Regions from separate parts of the Actinomadura graeca genome, predicted to be linked through region 1. Evidence: riboswitches for the same ligand, from Rfam matches in the RefSeq annotation. Region 1 holds a riboswitch; the other holds the start of a gene.

Evidence for each region. A riboswitch is a leader RNA that binds a small molecule or an ion and turns the genes downstream of it on or off. The one in region 1 is predicted to bind S-adenosylmethionine.
Region 2: it holds a riboswitch for S-adenosylmethionine, as region 1 does, so the genes downstream of both, AGRA3207_RS10875 (aminotransferase class V-fold PLP-dependent enzyme) here and thrC (threonine synthase) in region 1, are expected to answer to the same signal.

Annotation. Positions count from the first base shown of each region.
Region 1 covers NZ_CP059572.1:6,052,135-6,058,800, forward strand. Annotated here, with positions in the region: gene AGRA3207_RS26875 (RNA polymerase sigma factor) at 1-542, shown strand, start outside; gene AGRA3207_RS26880 (sulfotransferase family protein) at 730-1,872, shown strand; gene AGRA3207_RS26885 (alpha,alpha-trehalose-phosphate synthase (UDP-forming)) at 1,957-3,498, opposite strand; gene AGRA3207_RS26890 (cation diffusion facilitator family transporter) at 3,620-4,642, shown strand; SAM riboswitch class I at 4,753-4,894, shown strand; gene thrC (threonine synthase) at 4,911-6,155, shown strand; gene AGRA3207_RS26900 (MoaD/ThiS family protein) at 6,174-6,452, shown strand; gene AGRA3207_RS26905 (nucleotidyltransferase domain-containing protein) at 6,486-6,666, shown strand, end outside.
Region 2 covers NZ_CP059572.1:2,406,847-2,413,512, reverse strand. Annotated here, with positions in the region: gene AGRA3207_RS10880 (SseB family protein) at 1-1,419, opposite strand, end outside; gene AGRA3207_RS10875 (aminotransferase class V-fold PLP-dependent enzyme) at 1,472-2,794, opposite strand; SAM riboswitch class IV at 2,829-2,945, opposite strand; gene AGRA3207_RS10870 (hypothetical protein) at 3,016-3,402, shown strand; gene AGRA3207_RS10865 (transglycosylase domain-containing protein) at 3,506-6,091, opposite strand; gene AGRA3207_RS10860 (FKBP-type peptidyl-prolyl cis-trans isomerase) at 6,412-6,666, opposite strand, start outside.

The DNA.
Region 1 (6,666 bases):
ATGAAAGGACCGAGGAGCTGGCGGTCAAGGCCGCCCAGGGCGATCAGACCGCCCTCAACGAGCTCCTCCGCAAGATCGAACCGGACGTGCTGCGGCACAGCTCCCGGTTCCTGCCCTGCCGGCAGGACGCCGAGGAGGCGTGCCAGGACGCGCTCCTCCAGGTCGCGCGGAACATCCACCGCTTCGAAGGCCGGTCGCGGTTCAGCACGTGGCTGCACGTCGTCGTCGCCAACTCCGCGCGCTCGACCTACCGTTCGCTGAAGCGCCGGTCCGTCGAACAGGCCGGCGAGCTTCCGCAGCAGCGTCCCGACCCGCGCCGCACCAGCGTCATCGCCGGCTCGCGCGTCGACATCCTGGACGCCATGGAGGACCTGGAGGCCCGCAAGCCGGACCTCATCCAGGCCCTCGTCCTGCGCGACGTCTCCCAGCTGGAGTACGCCGAGATCGCAGAGCAGCTCAAGCTCCCCCTCGGCACGGTGAAGTCCCGCATCCACGAGGCGCGCAAGCAGGTCCGCCAGACCCTGGGCGACTCCTACACCTGATCCGGTCCCGTCCCCCCTTCCTCCGATCCGCACCCCCCTTTCCTCCGTCCGCCGCCCGGCCCGCCGCCGCGCCCCGTCCATGCGGGGTAGATCATCCGGTGGCGGGCGGTCAGAGGTCGGTCATCGCTCGGCAACCATGCTCCAAGAGGCCGTCCCGGGCACGCGCGCGTCCGCCACGATGCCGTGCATGTCTCCAGGCCAGCTCGGTGCCCGTCCCGACCGTCCCATCTTCGTCCTCGGCTGCCCCCGATCCGGGATGGCCCTGCTGCGGCTGATGCTGGACGCGCACCACCGCATCGCGATGCCCGCCGACACCAGGTTCCTCCTGCCCGCCTACACGGCCAGGTGCGAGTTCGGTGACCTGCGCGTCAGGGAGAACAGACATGCGCTGGCGGAGTGGATCATCGGGCGGCGGGAGACCCGGTTCCGGACGCTCGGCCTCGACCCCGCCGAGGTCATCGAGGAGATCGTCGCCGGGCCGCCGACCCTCGGGTCGGCGCTCGCCCTCGTCTTCCGTGCCCACGCGCGCCGGCACGGCAAGCCGCGCTGGGGGGACGCGCGGCCGAGCTACTCGCGGCATGTCGGGCCGCTGCTGCGGATGTTCCCCGACGCGCAGTTCGTCCACCTCATCCGCGACGGGCGGGACTGCGTCGCGTCCCTGGAGGAGGCGCCCTGGTACCGGCAGGACGTCCACCACGCGATCGCGGCGTGGCGCGAGGCCATCGACACCGGGCGGCGGCTCGCGGCGCGTCTGGACTACGACGCCTACTACGAGATCCAGTACGAGCGGCTCGTCGCAGACCCGGCCGATGAACTGATCCGCCTCTGCGGGTTCCTCGGCGAGGAGTTCGACCCGGCGATGACGCGGCCCGAGGATCTCGCCGGGCAGACCGTCCCGGACCGGGCGGACGACCACCGACGGGTTTTGGACGACCGCGTACGGCCCGCAGGAGACCACGCACGGCCCGCAGGAGACCACGCACGGCCCGCAGGAGACCACGCACGGACGGCGGGAGACCACGCACGGACGGCGGACGGCCCCATCACGTCCAGCCGTGTAGGCGCGTGGGCGCAGCGCCTCGACCCTTGGGAGATCAGCCTCGCCGAGGCCGCGTTCGGCGGGCGGCTGGCCGAATACGGCTACGAGCCGAGCGGCCTGCCCCGCCCGCCCGCGGCGCAGCTCGCCCGCTTCGGCAGGACGAGCGCCCACCGCCGTGTGGCTCAGCGCAAGGCCGACCTGCGCGAACGCTGGCAGCGCCACCACGAACCGGGACCGGTCGAATCGCTTCTGATCCTCGAAACATCCGTCCCGGAGCCCTCCGCCTCCTGAGGGGCGCGCCGGAGCGGGTCAGCCGAGGGGGCTGTTGGGCGAGAGAGAGGGTCGCTAGGCGAGGGGCTGTGATTCGGGGAGCTGCTAGTCGAGGGCGCTCAGCTGGTCGGCGAACCAGCGTTGCGGGGGGAGCGCGGTCGCTGCGGCGGCCAGGCGCGCGCAGCGTTCCGCGCGCTGCGCGCGGGGCATGAGGAGGGCCCGGTGCAACGCCTCCGACGTCTGTGACACGTCGTAGGGATTGACCATGAGGGCGTCGTCGGACAGCTCGGCCGCGGCCCCCGCCTCGCGGGAGAGCACGAGCACGCATCCGCGCTCCGCCAGGACGGGACCCTCCTTGGCGACCAGGTTCATGCCGTCCCGGATCGGGTTGACCAGCAGCACGTCGGCGAGCCGGTACGCGGCGAGGGAACGCGGATAGTCGTCGTTGACCTGGAGGACCAGCGGATCCCAGGTCGGCGTGCCGAACTCGTCGGCGATCTGTTTCGCCGTCCGCTGCACCGCCGCCGTGTACTCGCGGTACTCGGGCAGGTCGTAACGCGACGGGTAGGCGAACGCCAGGTGCACGACGCGTCCGCGCCACTCGGGGTGGTTGGCGAGCAGCTCCCGGTATGCGGCCAGGCCCCGCACGATGTTCTTCGACAGTTCCGTACGGTCGACGCGCACGATGAGCTGCCGGTCGCCCACCTGCTCGCGCAGCGCGCGCGCCCGCTCGGCGACATCCTGTTCGGCGGCGCGCCGGCGCAGCGCCCACGCGTCGACGCCGAGGCCGTGGACGCCGATGCGCGTCACGTGCCCGGCGAGGGCGACCGTCCGCGCCGTCCGGTCGACGCGCGCGCCCGGCAGGAACCGCGCGCAGCAGTCGAGGAACGCCTCCGCCCACCGGTCGGTGAGGAATCCGGCGTGGTCGGCGCCGAGGACGCCGTGCAGGATCCGCTCGCCGATGTCGTCCGGGAGGAGGCCGTAGTACTCCGGCGGCGCCCACGGCGTGTGCGAGAAATGCGCGATCCTCAGGTCCGGGCGGCGGTCGCGGAGCATACGCGGCGTGAGCGACAGGTGGTAGTCCTGGATCGCCGCCTTCGCGCCGGGCGCGGCGTCGCGGGCCAGGGCGTCCGCGAAGGCCGCGTTGTACGCCTCGTACGACTGCCAGTCCCGGCGCGCGCGTCCATCGAAATGAGGGCTGCGCGGGGTGTCGTACAGCAGGTGGTGCACGAACCACAGCGTCGAGTTGGCGACGGCGTTGTACGCGCGGTGGAAGGTGGCGGCCGGAATGTCCAGCATCCGGACGGCCGCGCCGCCGGTGTCGTGGCCCGCCCGGTCGAGCCGCCCGTCCGGGGCCTGGCGCGCCGCGGCGCGGTCGGCCTCGCCGAGGGCCGCGCACACCCACAGCACCTCGGGCGGCACCGACGTCTCCGGCGAGGGGCCCGCCGCGTGGGCCCCGCCGGGAGGACGCGACGCCGCGCCGGGCCGTTCGGCGAAGCGCGGCGGCCCCGGATCCCGGAGCGCGCCCGTGACACCGGCGAGACCCGACACCAGCCCGCCGCCCCCGCGCCGCATGGTCAGCGACCCGTTCTCCGAGAGCGAGAACGACACCGGGCCCCGGTTCGACGCCACCAGCACTTGGCTCATACCGGCAGGGTCTCAGCTGGGGCCGGACGGCTTCAAAGTGGCCCGCGGGATAGGACGACCGTAAACGGGGACGTCCCCGATCTACCGGATTAGGGTGATCCGCCCTGGGTAACCGATCGGGATGAGCAGGTCCGAGACGCGCAAGACCGTCCTTGTCGCCGGTGCGGCGAACCTCATCCTCGCGGTCACGAAACTGGTCGCCGGGGTGCTCGCCGGGTCGAGCGCGATGCTCGCCGAGAGCGCCCACTCCGTGGCCGACACCCTCAACCAGGGCTTTCTGTTCGCGTCCCTGCAGCGCAGCGCCCGCCCTCCCGACCGGCGCCACCCGTTCGGATACGGCAACGAGCGCTATTTCTGGTCACTGCTCGCCGCGTTCGGGATCTTCGTCGCGGGCGCCGGGTTCTCCATCTTCGAGGGCATCCTCACGATGACCGGCCATGGCGGCGAGGGGACAAAGGTGTGGCTGGCCTACGCCGTCCTGGCCCTCGCCGCCGTGCTGGAGGGCGCGTCCTGGGTGCGGGCATACACGCAGGCGCGCCGCGAGACCCGCGACAACGGCCGCGACCTCGTCGAGCACGTCCGCCGGACGCCCGACGTCACGTTCAAGGCCGCGCTGTTCGAGGACTCCGCGGCCATGATCGGCCTCGCGTTCGCCGCGGCCGGGCTCACCCTCCGGGAGATCACCGGGTCCGCGTTCTGGGACGGGCTCGCCTCCGTCCTCATCGGGCTGCTGCTCGTCGTCGTCGCGTTCGTCCTCGGCCGCGACAGCATGGGCCTGCTCATCGGCCGGGCCGCCGACCCCGCCGACCTGCGCGTGATCCGCGCCGAGATCGTCGGCGCGCCCGGCGTCACCGGTGTGGACGAGCTCCTCACCATGCACTTCGGCCCCGAGGAGCTGCTCGTCGCCGCCAAGGTCCACTTCTCGGACGACATCAGCGCCGACGAGGCCGAGGACGTCGCGGGCGCGATCGACCGGCGGCTCCGCGAGCGGGTCCCGATCGTCCGCCACGTCTTCCTCGACCCCACCCAGAGCCCGTCCGAGGACCGCGCCCGGGACGCGGGCCCCCCGGGCGACCCCGCGGGCGTGGCCGCCGAACCCCAGGGTGACGGAGGAGCCGGCGTGATCAAGGACGCACCAGGGTAACGTCTGGATCGGGCCGCCCACCTGTCTGGCATCGGGTCGGATCATGTAAAGTTCGCATACGAGCCGATAGCGCTCAAGCGGGGGCACCGTCCTCGCCGACAACTGAATACCGCTCATCCAGAGGGGTGGAGGGACCGGCCCTGCGAAGCCCCGGCAACCACCCGGCTAGTGCGCGCTCGCGATCCTGCGAGGCCGGCCGGGAGATGGTGCCAACTCCGGCCTGCGACCAAGGTGGCGCAGGGAAGATGGGGAGAAAGGCCTCGCCCACATGGCACTCACGCCTGCCGTCGATCTCGGACCCGCTACCGCCCTCGTCTGCCGCGAATGCGGCACCACACGCGATCTCGGCCCGCACTACGCGTGCGAGGAGTGTTTCGGCCCGCTGGAGATCGCCTACGACTTCGGCGGGATCACCCGCGCGGACATCGAGTCCGGGCCCCGCAACATCTGGCGCTACCGCGGGCTGCTGCCCGTCCCCGCCGGTGTCGTGGACACCCCGAACACCGAGCCCGGCCTCACCCGCCTCGTCCGCGCCGACAACCTCGCCGAGGCCCTGGGCCTCCAGAGCCTGTGGGTGAAGGACGACAGCGGCAACCCGACCCACTCCTTCAAGGACCGCGTCGTCGCCGTCGCGCTCGCCGCCGCCCGCGAGCTGGGCTTCAAGGTGCTGGCCTGCCCGTCCACCGGGAACCTCGCCAACGCCGTGGCCGCCGCCGCGTCCCGCGCCGGGATCCGCAGCGCGGTGTTCGTCCCGTCCGACCTGGAGTCCCAGAAGATCATCACGACGGCGGTCTACGGCGGGACGTTCGTCACGGTGGACGGCAACTACGACGACGTCAACCGGCTCGCGTCCGAGATCGCGGGCGAGCAGGAGGACTGGGCGTTCGTCAACGTCAACGTCCGGCCCTACTACGCCGAGGGCTCCAAGACGCTCGGCTACGAGATCGCCGAGCAGCTCGGCTGGCGGCTGCCCGACCAGATCGTGGTCCCGGTCGCCTCCGGCTCCCAGCTCACGAAGATCGACAAGGCGTTCGGCGAGCTGATCAAGCTGGGCCTGGTCGAGGACAGGCCGTACCGCGTGTTCGGCGCGCAGGCCACGGGCTGCGCCCCGGTGGCCGCGGCGTTCAAGGCCGGGCACGACGTCGTCCGCCCGGTCAAGCCGGACACGATCGCCAAGTCCCTCGCGATCGGCAACCCCGCCGACGGCCCCTACGTCCTGGACGTGGTGCGCCGCACCGGCGGTACGGTCGAGGACGTCACCGACGAGCAGGTCGTCGAGGGGATCCGGCTCCTCGCCCGCACCGAGGGGGTGTTCGGCGAGACCGCCGGCGGCGTCACGGTCGCGACCCTGCGCAAGCTGGTCGCCTCCGGGGCGCTCGACCCGTCCGCCGAGACCGTGATCATCAACTCCGGGGACGGGCTGAAGACCCTGGACGCGGTGGCGCCCGTCGTCGCCCCGTCCGCGAACATCGCCCCGTCCCTGGAGGCGTTCCGCGCCGCCGGCCTCGCCTGACAACGAAGGAGCAACCACATGAGCAGCGTGTCCGTCCGCATCCCGACCATCCTGCGGACCTACACCGGCGGCGAGGCGGAGGTGAAGGCCGAGGGCGCCACTCTCCGCGCGGTCGTCGCCGACCTGGAGTCCAGCTACACGGGCATCTCCGGCCGCATCCTCGACGACGCGGGCAAGATCCGCCGGTTCGTCAACGTCTACGTGGGGGACGAGGACGTCCGCTTCGTCGACGGCCTGGACACCGCCACCCCCGACGGCGCCCAGGTGTCGATCATCCCCGCCGTCGCGGGAGGCTGACGCCCACCGGGGCTTTTCGGGTAAAGCCTCATCATGGGCATTGCGAACTTCATGGCCGGCTCGGTCCTGGCGCACCCCGCGGTGCGCCAGGTCGAGCTCGCCGGCTCCCGGGCGCGCGGAACCGCCACCGAACTCTCGGACTGGGACTTCCACGTCTACGTCGACGACTTCGCCCACGTGGCCTCCGACCTGCCGGAACTCGCCCGCCCGCGGA
Region 2 (6,666 bases), 3.6 Mb from region 1:
GTCCACCTCCCGCGTCTGCCAGGGGAACCCGCTGCGGCCAGGACGCAGCGTGTAGTCCATGTCCTCGGGCGTGGGCAGCAGCACCTCGGCGCCGGCCATGGTCTGCAGGAACAGGTCGTGGTCGTTGTTCGCCGCCGCGCGCAGCAGTTCCCGCTCGACCTCGTTGGCCGGCTGGAACGCCGGGCGGGGCTCCTCCCGCGCCAGCTCCCGGTGCTGCGCCTGCAACTCCTCCCAGCCGGAGTCGTCCGGCTCGGGCGCCGCCGCCGGCCCGGCCGGGTCGGCGTGCACCGCCGGTTCGGGGTGCACTGCTTGTTCGGGGTGCACTGCTTGTTCGGGGCGTGCGGCCTGCTCAGGCCGCACGGGCTGCACGGGCCGGTCGGGCTGCGTCGCCGGGCCTGCGGGGACCGTGTAGTCGCCGGACGGAAGGTCGGCCCGCGTCGTCAGCGCGTCCTGCGGCACGGGCCCGCTCTGGGCGGACGGCCCGCTCGGGGGCGGGCCGGTGGTCGCCGCCGTCCCGCTCTGCGCGGGCTCGGCCACGGATGGCGCCTCGGGTACGTCCTCTGCGGGCGGCCTCTCCTGCGGGGGCGTGCCGACCTGCGGGACGTGACCGGACGGCCCTGGGGTGTCCTGGGCCACGCGCTCGTCCTGGGCGGGGGCCGCGAGGTGGGGGAACGCGCCGCTCGTGGACGCGGGGCCGCCCAGCCCGGCGGCGCCGCCGTCCGCAGCGGGAACCTCCTGGGCGAGGTGATCGGTCCGCGTTCTCGACGGGTCCTGTGCAGGAGGGACGTCCTGGGATGGAATGACGGTCCGCGGATCGTGGGCCGCGTGCCGCGCGACGTCCTGCCGCACCCGCTCGGCCGCCTCGGCGTGCGCCCCGGGCGCGTCGGCCGCGGGCGCGTCGGGCGCGTCGGGCGCGGGCGCGTCGGCCGCGGGTGCGGGTGGGGGCATGAGCTCGGGGCGTCCGGCGCGGGGCGGGCGGACGTCGCCCTCGGCGACCTGGCGGACGAACCAGGCGGGCAGGCGCGCCTCGATCGGCAGGGGCCCGGCGGTGCCATGGCCCGGCGCGTCCTGGCCGGTGGCGTCGACGGCGAGCCACCAGCGCGCGTCGGGCCAGCTCTCGGCCAGGGCCGTGAAACGGAGCGTGAGGTAGTGCCGGTACGACGGCCCGAGGCAGGCGCGCATCGCCGAGGCCGAGGTGTAGGCCAGCACGTGGACGCGGCCGTCCTCCTCCCGGGTGGGCCAGGAGGGCTGGGCCTCGTTCGCCAGCACGCCGTCGACGAGCTCCGGCGGGACGGGGACCACGAGCTCGCTGTCGGCGAGGAGGCGGAAGAAGCCCTCCTGGTCCCCGGTCCGGACGCTCTCCTGAAGTCGGCGCTCCAAGTCCGACGTGGGTCGCCAGGCGTCGGCCACGGTCGGCACCCCCTGATTCCTGTCTTGCTTTCCCCGGCCCGCCGGAGCGGAACTGCCTACGCTACATGGGCGAAGAGGACCAATCGTCCGTGTCGGCGACTTCGCTGGCCAGACGGCCGAGCGCGGCGAGCAGACGGTCGATGTGCTCCTTGGTCGTCCCAAGACCGAAGCTGGCGCGGACGGCGGTGCCATCGCCCGCCGGGGTCCCGCCGCCCGCCTCGGTGCCGTTCACCGACAGCAGGTGCCTGACGAAAGGGTGCGCGCAGAACTTGCCGTCGCGGACGCCGATGCCGTGCCGTTCCGACAGGGCCAGGGCGACCTCGCGGGCGGGCACGCCGTCCACGGTGAAGGAGACGATGCCGACGCGGGGGCCGCGTCCCCACAGTGTGAGCTCGCGCACACCGGGGATGGCGGCGAGGCCCGAGCGCAGCCGGACCAGGAGGCGTTCCTCGTGCGCGGCGAGCGCGTCCCAGTGCGGGGTGAGGGCCTCGCAGGCGGCGGCGATGGCGATGGCGCCGAGGACGTTGGGGGTCCCCGCCTCGTGGCGCTGCTCGGCGGCGGGCGCCCAGCGGGTGCGGGACGCGGTGACGGACGCGCTGGCGCCCCCGCCCTTGAGGTAGGGGTCGGCGGCGCGCAGCCAGTCCGACCGCCCGGCGAGGACGCCCGCGCCGAACGGCGCGTACAGCTTGTGGCCGGAGAACGCGACGTAGTCCAGCCCGAGCGCGGTCATGTCGAGCCGCCGGTGCGGGACGAGCTGCGCGGCGTCCACGGCGATGCGGGCGCCGTGCCGGTGCGCGACCCGGGCGAGCTCGTGGACCGGCCACAGCTCGCCGGTGACGTTGGACGCGGCGGTGACGACGAGCAGCCGCGGCCCGGCGGGGGAGCCGGCGAGCGCGCGGTCGGCGAGCCCGATCGCCTCCGCGGGCGTCGCGGGGGCCGGGAGGCGGACCGCGCGCCGCCACGGCAGCAGGGACGCGTGGTGCTCGGTCTCGAACACCACGACCGTCGTGCCGCGCGGCACGGCGTGCGCGAGGAGGTTCATCGCGTCGGTGGTGTTGCGGGTGAAGACGACCGCCGCGCGCCGCCACGCGCCGAGGAAACCGCGGACGGTGTCGCGCGCCGCCTCGTAGGCGTCGGTCGTCACCTGCGAAGCGTGGCCCGCGCCGCGGTGGACGCTGCTGTAGTAGGGCAGTGCGCGGGTGACGGCCTCGTGCACCGCCTCCAGGCACGGGGCGCTCGCGGCGTAGTCGAGGTTGGCGTAGGGGACGCGGCGTCCGTCGGCGAGGGGGACGAGGGCGTCGGCTCCGATGACCTTCGGGCGAACCCGGACCCCGGGACCGTGCGTCACAGTGAGCGGGGAACGGACGGGGGCGAGCGTGGACATGCAGGACCTTTCCGGGTCAGGGACCCGGGGGACGGGTCCGCGCTTGCCGGGGCGCGGAGTCGCGCCCGGCCAGGTCCTCACCCGGGGCACCCCATCGCGGACGAAGGGTTGCCGGCCAGCAAGCCGGGGCTTTGCGCTGGCACTCATGACCTAGTGCGGAAGTATATGCGGAGCCTGTCGGGGATCAGAAGGGCCCGTCGGAAGTCGAGAGGGAGTGGGCGATGCGGTACGGGGTGGCCCGGGCGCTTGCGGGCGGTGTGGCGGCGCTCGGCGCGTCCGTCCTGCTGGGAGGGTGCGGGGTGCTGGGCGGAGGTGGCGGCACGGCCCAGGTGTGCGCGGACACCAGGAAGGCGTTCGAGCAGTACGTCACGCAGGTGCGGACCGTGTCGGCGGCCGAACCCGGCCAGTGGAGGCAGGCGACCGAGCAGCTGGCGGGACGCCTGGACGGGCTCGCCGGGAAGACCGGCGACGGCGACCTGAAGAAGGCGCTGACGGCGGAGGCGGTCCGGCTGCGCGCCGCCGCCACGGCCGTCGGCACGGGCGACGCCTCCCAGCTCAACACGGTGATCAGCGACACGCCCGCGCGGATCGGCAGGGCCTGCGACTGATCACGCGGACGGCCCGGCACGCCGAGGAGCCGGTGCGGAGGAGGGTCCGGCGCGCGGACGGCCCGGCGCGCGGAGGTGTTTCCGCGCGCCGGGCCGTCCGGCGTCAGCTTTCGGAGCGGGGGCGGGTCGGGAGACCGCCTCCTCCGGTGCCTCCTCCGCCGGTGCCGCCGCCTCCTCCGCCGGTCCCGCCGTCGTCCCCGTCGCCTCCGGGCTCGTCACCGCCGCCGGGCTCGCTCGGGCCGGTCGTGGGACCGCTGCTGGGCGGCGTGGGGTCGTCGGGGCCGTCGGGCTCCCCGGTCGGCGGGTCGCGCGGCGGCAGGGACGTGCGCGGAGGCTCCGTCCCGCCCGGCCTGCCATCGTACGGCGGCCCGTCGTAGCCGCCGGTCTGCACCGACGGCGAGCCGAAGGACTTGTGCTCGTACCCCTTGATGTTCACCGCGTCGCCCATGTACGCGTTCCAGATCTGCGCGGGGAGCTGGCCTCCGTACGCGCCGTATCCGGGGATGTTCAGCGGCTTGTTGTCGGTGCGGAACATCGCGACGGACGTCGCCATCTGCGGGATGAAGCCGTTGAACCAGATCGCGCGGCCGCCGTTGGTGGTGCCGGTCTTGCCCGCGACGTCGCGGCCGTCGGGCAGCTGCGCGGCGCGTCCGGTGCCGCTCTGCACGACCCGCTGCATGGCGTACGTCGCGTCGCGGGCGACCTGGGTGCTGAACGCCCGGTTGCCCTTCTCGGCGAACGTGCGCGCCTCGCCCTTGTCGTCGGTCACGGCCTTGACCACGAACGGGGTCCGGTGGACGCCCTCCGCCGCGAACGTCCCGTAGACCCCGGCCTGCTGGACGGGGTGCAGCGACACGACGCCGAGCGGGAACGTGGGCGCGGCCCGCTGCGCCGGGGTCATCTGGTCGGCGGGTATGCCCATCTTCTCCGCCATCTCGGCGATCCGCCGGGTGCCGATGTCCTGGCCGAGGTTGACGTAGGCGGTGTTGACCGAGTGCTCGGTGGCGGTGACGAGGTCCACCTGCCCGAAGCTCTCGCCGCTGTCGTTCTTGATCGCGGTGTTGTTGAAGTACTGCGGCGAGCTGCCGTCGTAGGTGCTCATCAGGCTCTTGCCGTCGTCCAGCGCGGCGGCCAGCGCGATCGGCTTGAAGCCGGACCCGACCTGCGCGGTGTCGTAGAAGGCGCTGCTGGCCATCTCGTCCAGGTAGTCGCGCCCGCCGTAGAAGGCGAGGACCTGCCCGGTGGACGGGTCGACCGACACGACCGCGGTCCGGATGCGCTTGCTCATCCCGTCCGGGGTGCTGGCGGTGACGGCCTGCTTCACCGCGTCCATCAGCCGCCTGTCGAACGTCGTGGTGATCTTCAGGCCGCTGCGGTTGATCTCGTCCTCGCTGTAGCCACGGCGCTCGACGAGCTCCTTCTTGGCCACGTTGACCATGTAGCCCTTCTGGCCCTTGAGGATGTCGGTGATCTTCTGCCTCACCGGGACGGGGAACCGCATCGCGGACGCGTCGGCCTGGGTGACCGCGCCGTCGCGCACCATGTTGGCGACGACCGCGCGCCACCGCTGCTCGGCGTAGGGCCGGTGCGCGCCGGTGGGGTCGGAGAAGTTGCTCGGCTGCTGGATCGCCGCGGCGAGGTAGGCGCCCTCCGCCGGGGTCAGTTCCGAGACGTCCTTGCCGTAGTACGCCTTGGCCGCGGCCTGCACCCCGTAGGCGTCGCGCCCGAAGTAGATGGTGTTGAGGTACTGCTCCAGGATCCAGTTCTTGGACTTCTCCCGGCCGACCTTCAGGGAGACCATGATCTCTTTGAGCTTGCGGGTGACGGACCGCTCCTTGCCGATGCCGCCGTAGTAGTTGCGGACCATCTGCTGGGTGATCGTGGACCCGCCCTGGAGCTGTTCCCCGGTCACCGTCGACCAGAACGCGCGCGTGGTGCCCTGCACGGACACGCCCGGGTCCTGGTAGAAGCTGCGGTTCTCCGCCGCGATGACCCCGTTCCGGACGCCCATGGGGATCTTGTCGAGGGTGACCGCGTCGCGGTTGACGCCCGTCTTGGCGATGAGCGTCTTGCCGTCGGAGTAGTAGAACGCGGGGCCCTGCGCGATGGCCTGCTCCTGCGGCGAGGGGACCGGCGTGAACAGGTAGGCGATCCCGAACGCGGCGATGCAGAAGCCGATGAACCCGAGCACGATGAACAGGAACCGCCGCGCGTACCGCGCCTTGCGGCTGCGCGGCTTCTTGCCGCCCCCGCCGCCCTTGCCCCGTCCGGCGGGCCCGCGCGGCGGCCGCCCGCCCGCTTCGCCGGCCGGCGTCTTCCCTCCGGTGGCCTTCACGGCTTTTGTATCGGGGGAGGGCGCCGACTGGTTCAGGCCCGCTTCGGTGACGTCCTTGTCGCCGTTCCGAGATCTGTCGTCTTCGCCGGAGAATTCCGATTCCTGGGGGGAATCGGTGCCGGGTCGCTCGGAATCGTCCGCGGTCAGCGTGGCGGTGGCCCGCCGCGCCGGGGTCTGCGACTCGGCCGTCTCGTCGTCCTCCGCCGATGCCGTGACCTGCTCGCCCGTGGTCTCGGTGGTCTCCGTGGCGGCCCCGCCGCCGTCCTCGGGCGGCCGCGCCGCCGAGTCGTCGCGATTCACTTCGCCCTGCCCGCGGGGCTCGTCGCCCTCCGGGCCCTTTCTGCCGATGCTCACAAGCCCCCCGTGATTAATGCGTTACCGACGATACCTGAGGGCGTCCATGCGTCGGGCGGGTCTCATTGAAGGCGGGCACGGCACACTCTCGGCCTCATCAATAGGAAGACGATCGATGCCGCCGTCAGGTTGACGTGACGCGCGTCGCACGGCCGGAAGGCGCTCCCGCACGCCGGGCTGTACGGCGGGCTGTACGCCGGGCTGTACGGCGGGCCGGACGCCGGGACGGGCCCGGACGTCGAGCGGCGGGGCGCCCCTACCGGACGCCCCGCCGCTCCCTCCACCCCGGTGCCGCCGCCGAGGCTTGACGGCGGCGGGGGTCACTTGGCCATCTTGGCCAGAATGTCCACGACGAACACGAGTGTGTCGTCACCCTTGATACCAGCCTGCGGGTTGCCGTTCTTGCCGTAGCCCTCGGCCGGCGGCAGCACGAGCATGACGCGGCTGCCGATCTTCGCGCCGGTGAGGCCCTTGTCGAAGCCGGGGACGGTGCCGCCGGTCCCGATCGGGAACTTCGCCGGCTGGCCCGACGTCCAGCTGGAGTCGAAGACCTTGCCGTTCTTCCAGATCTGCCC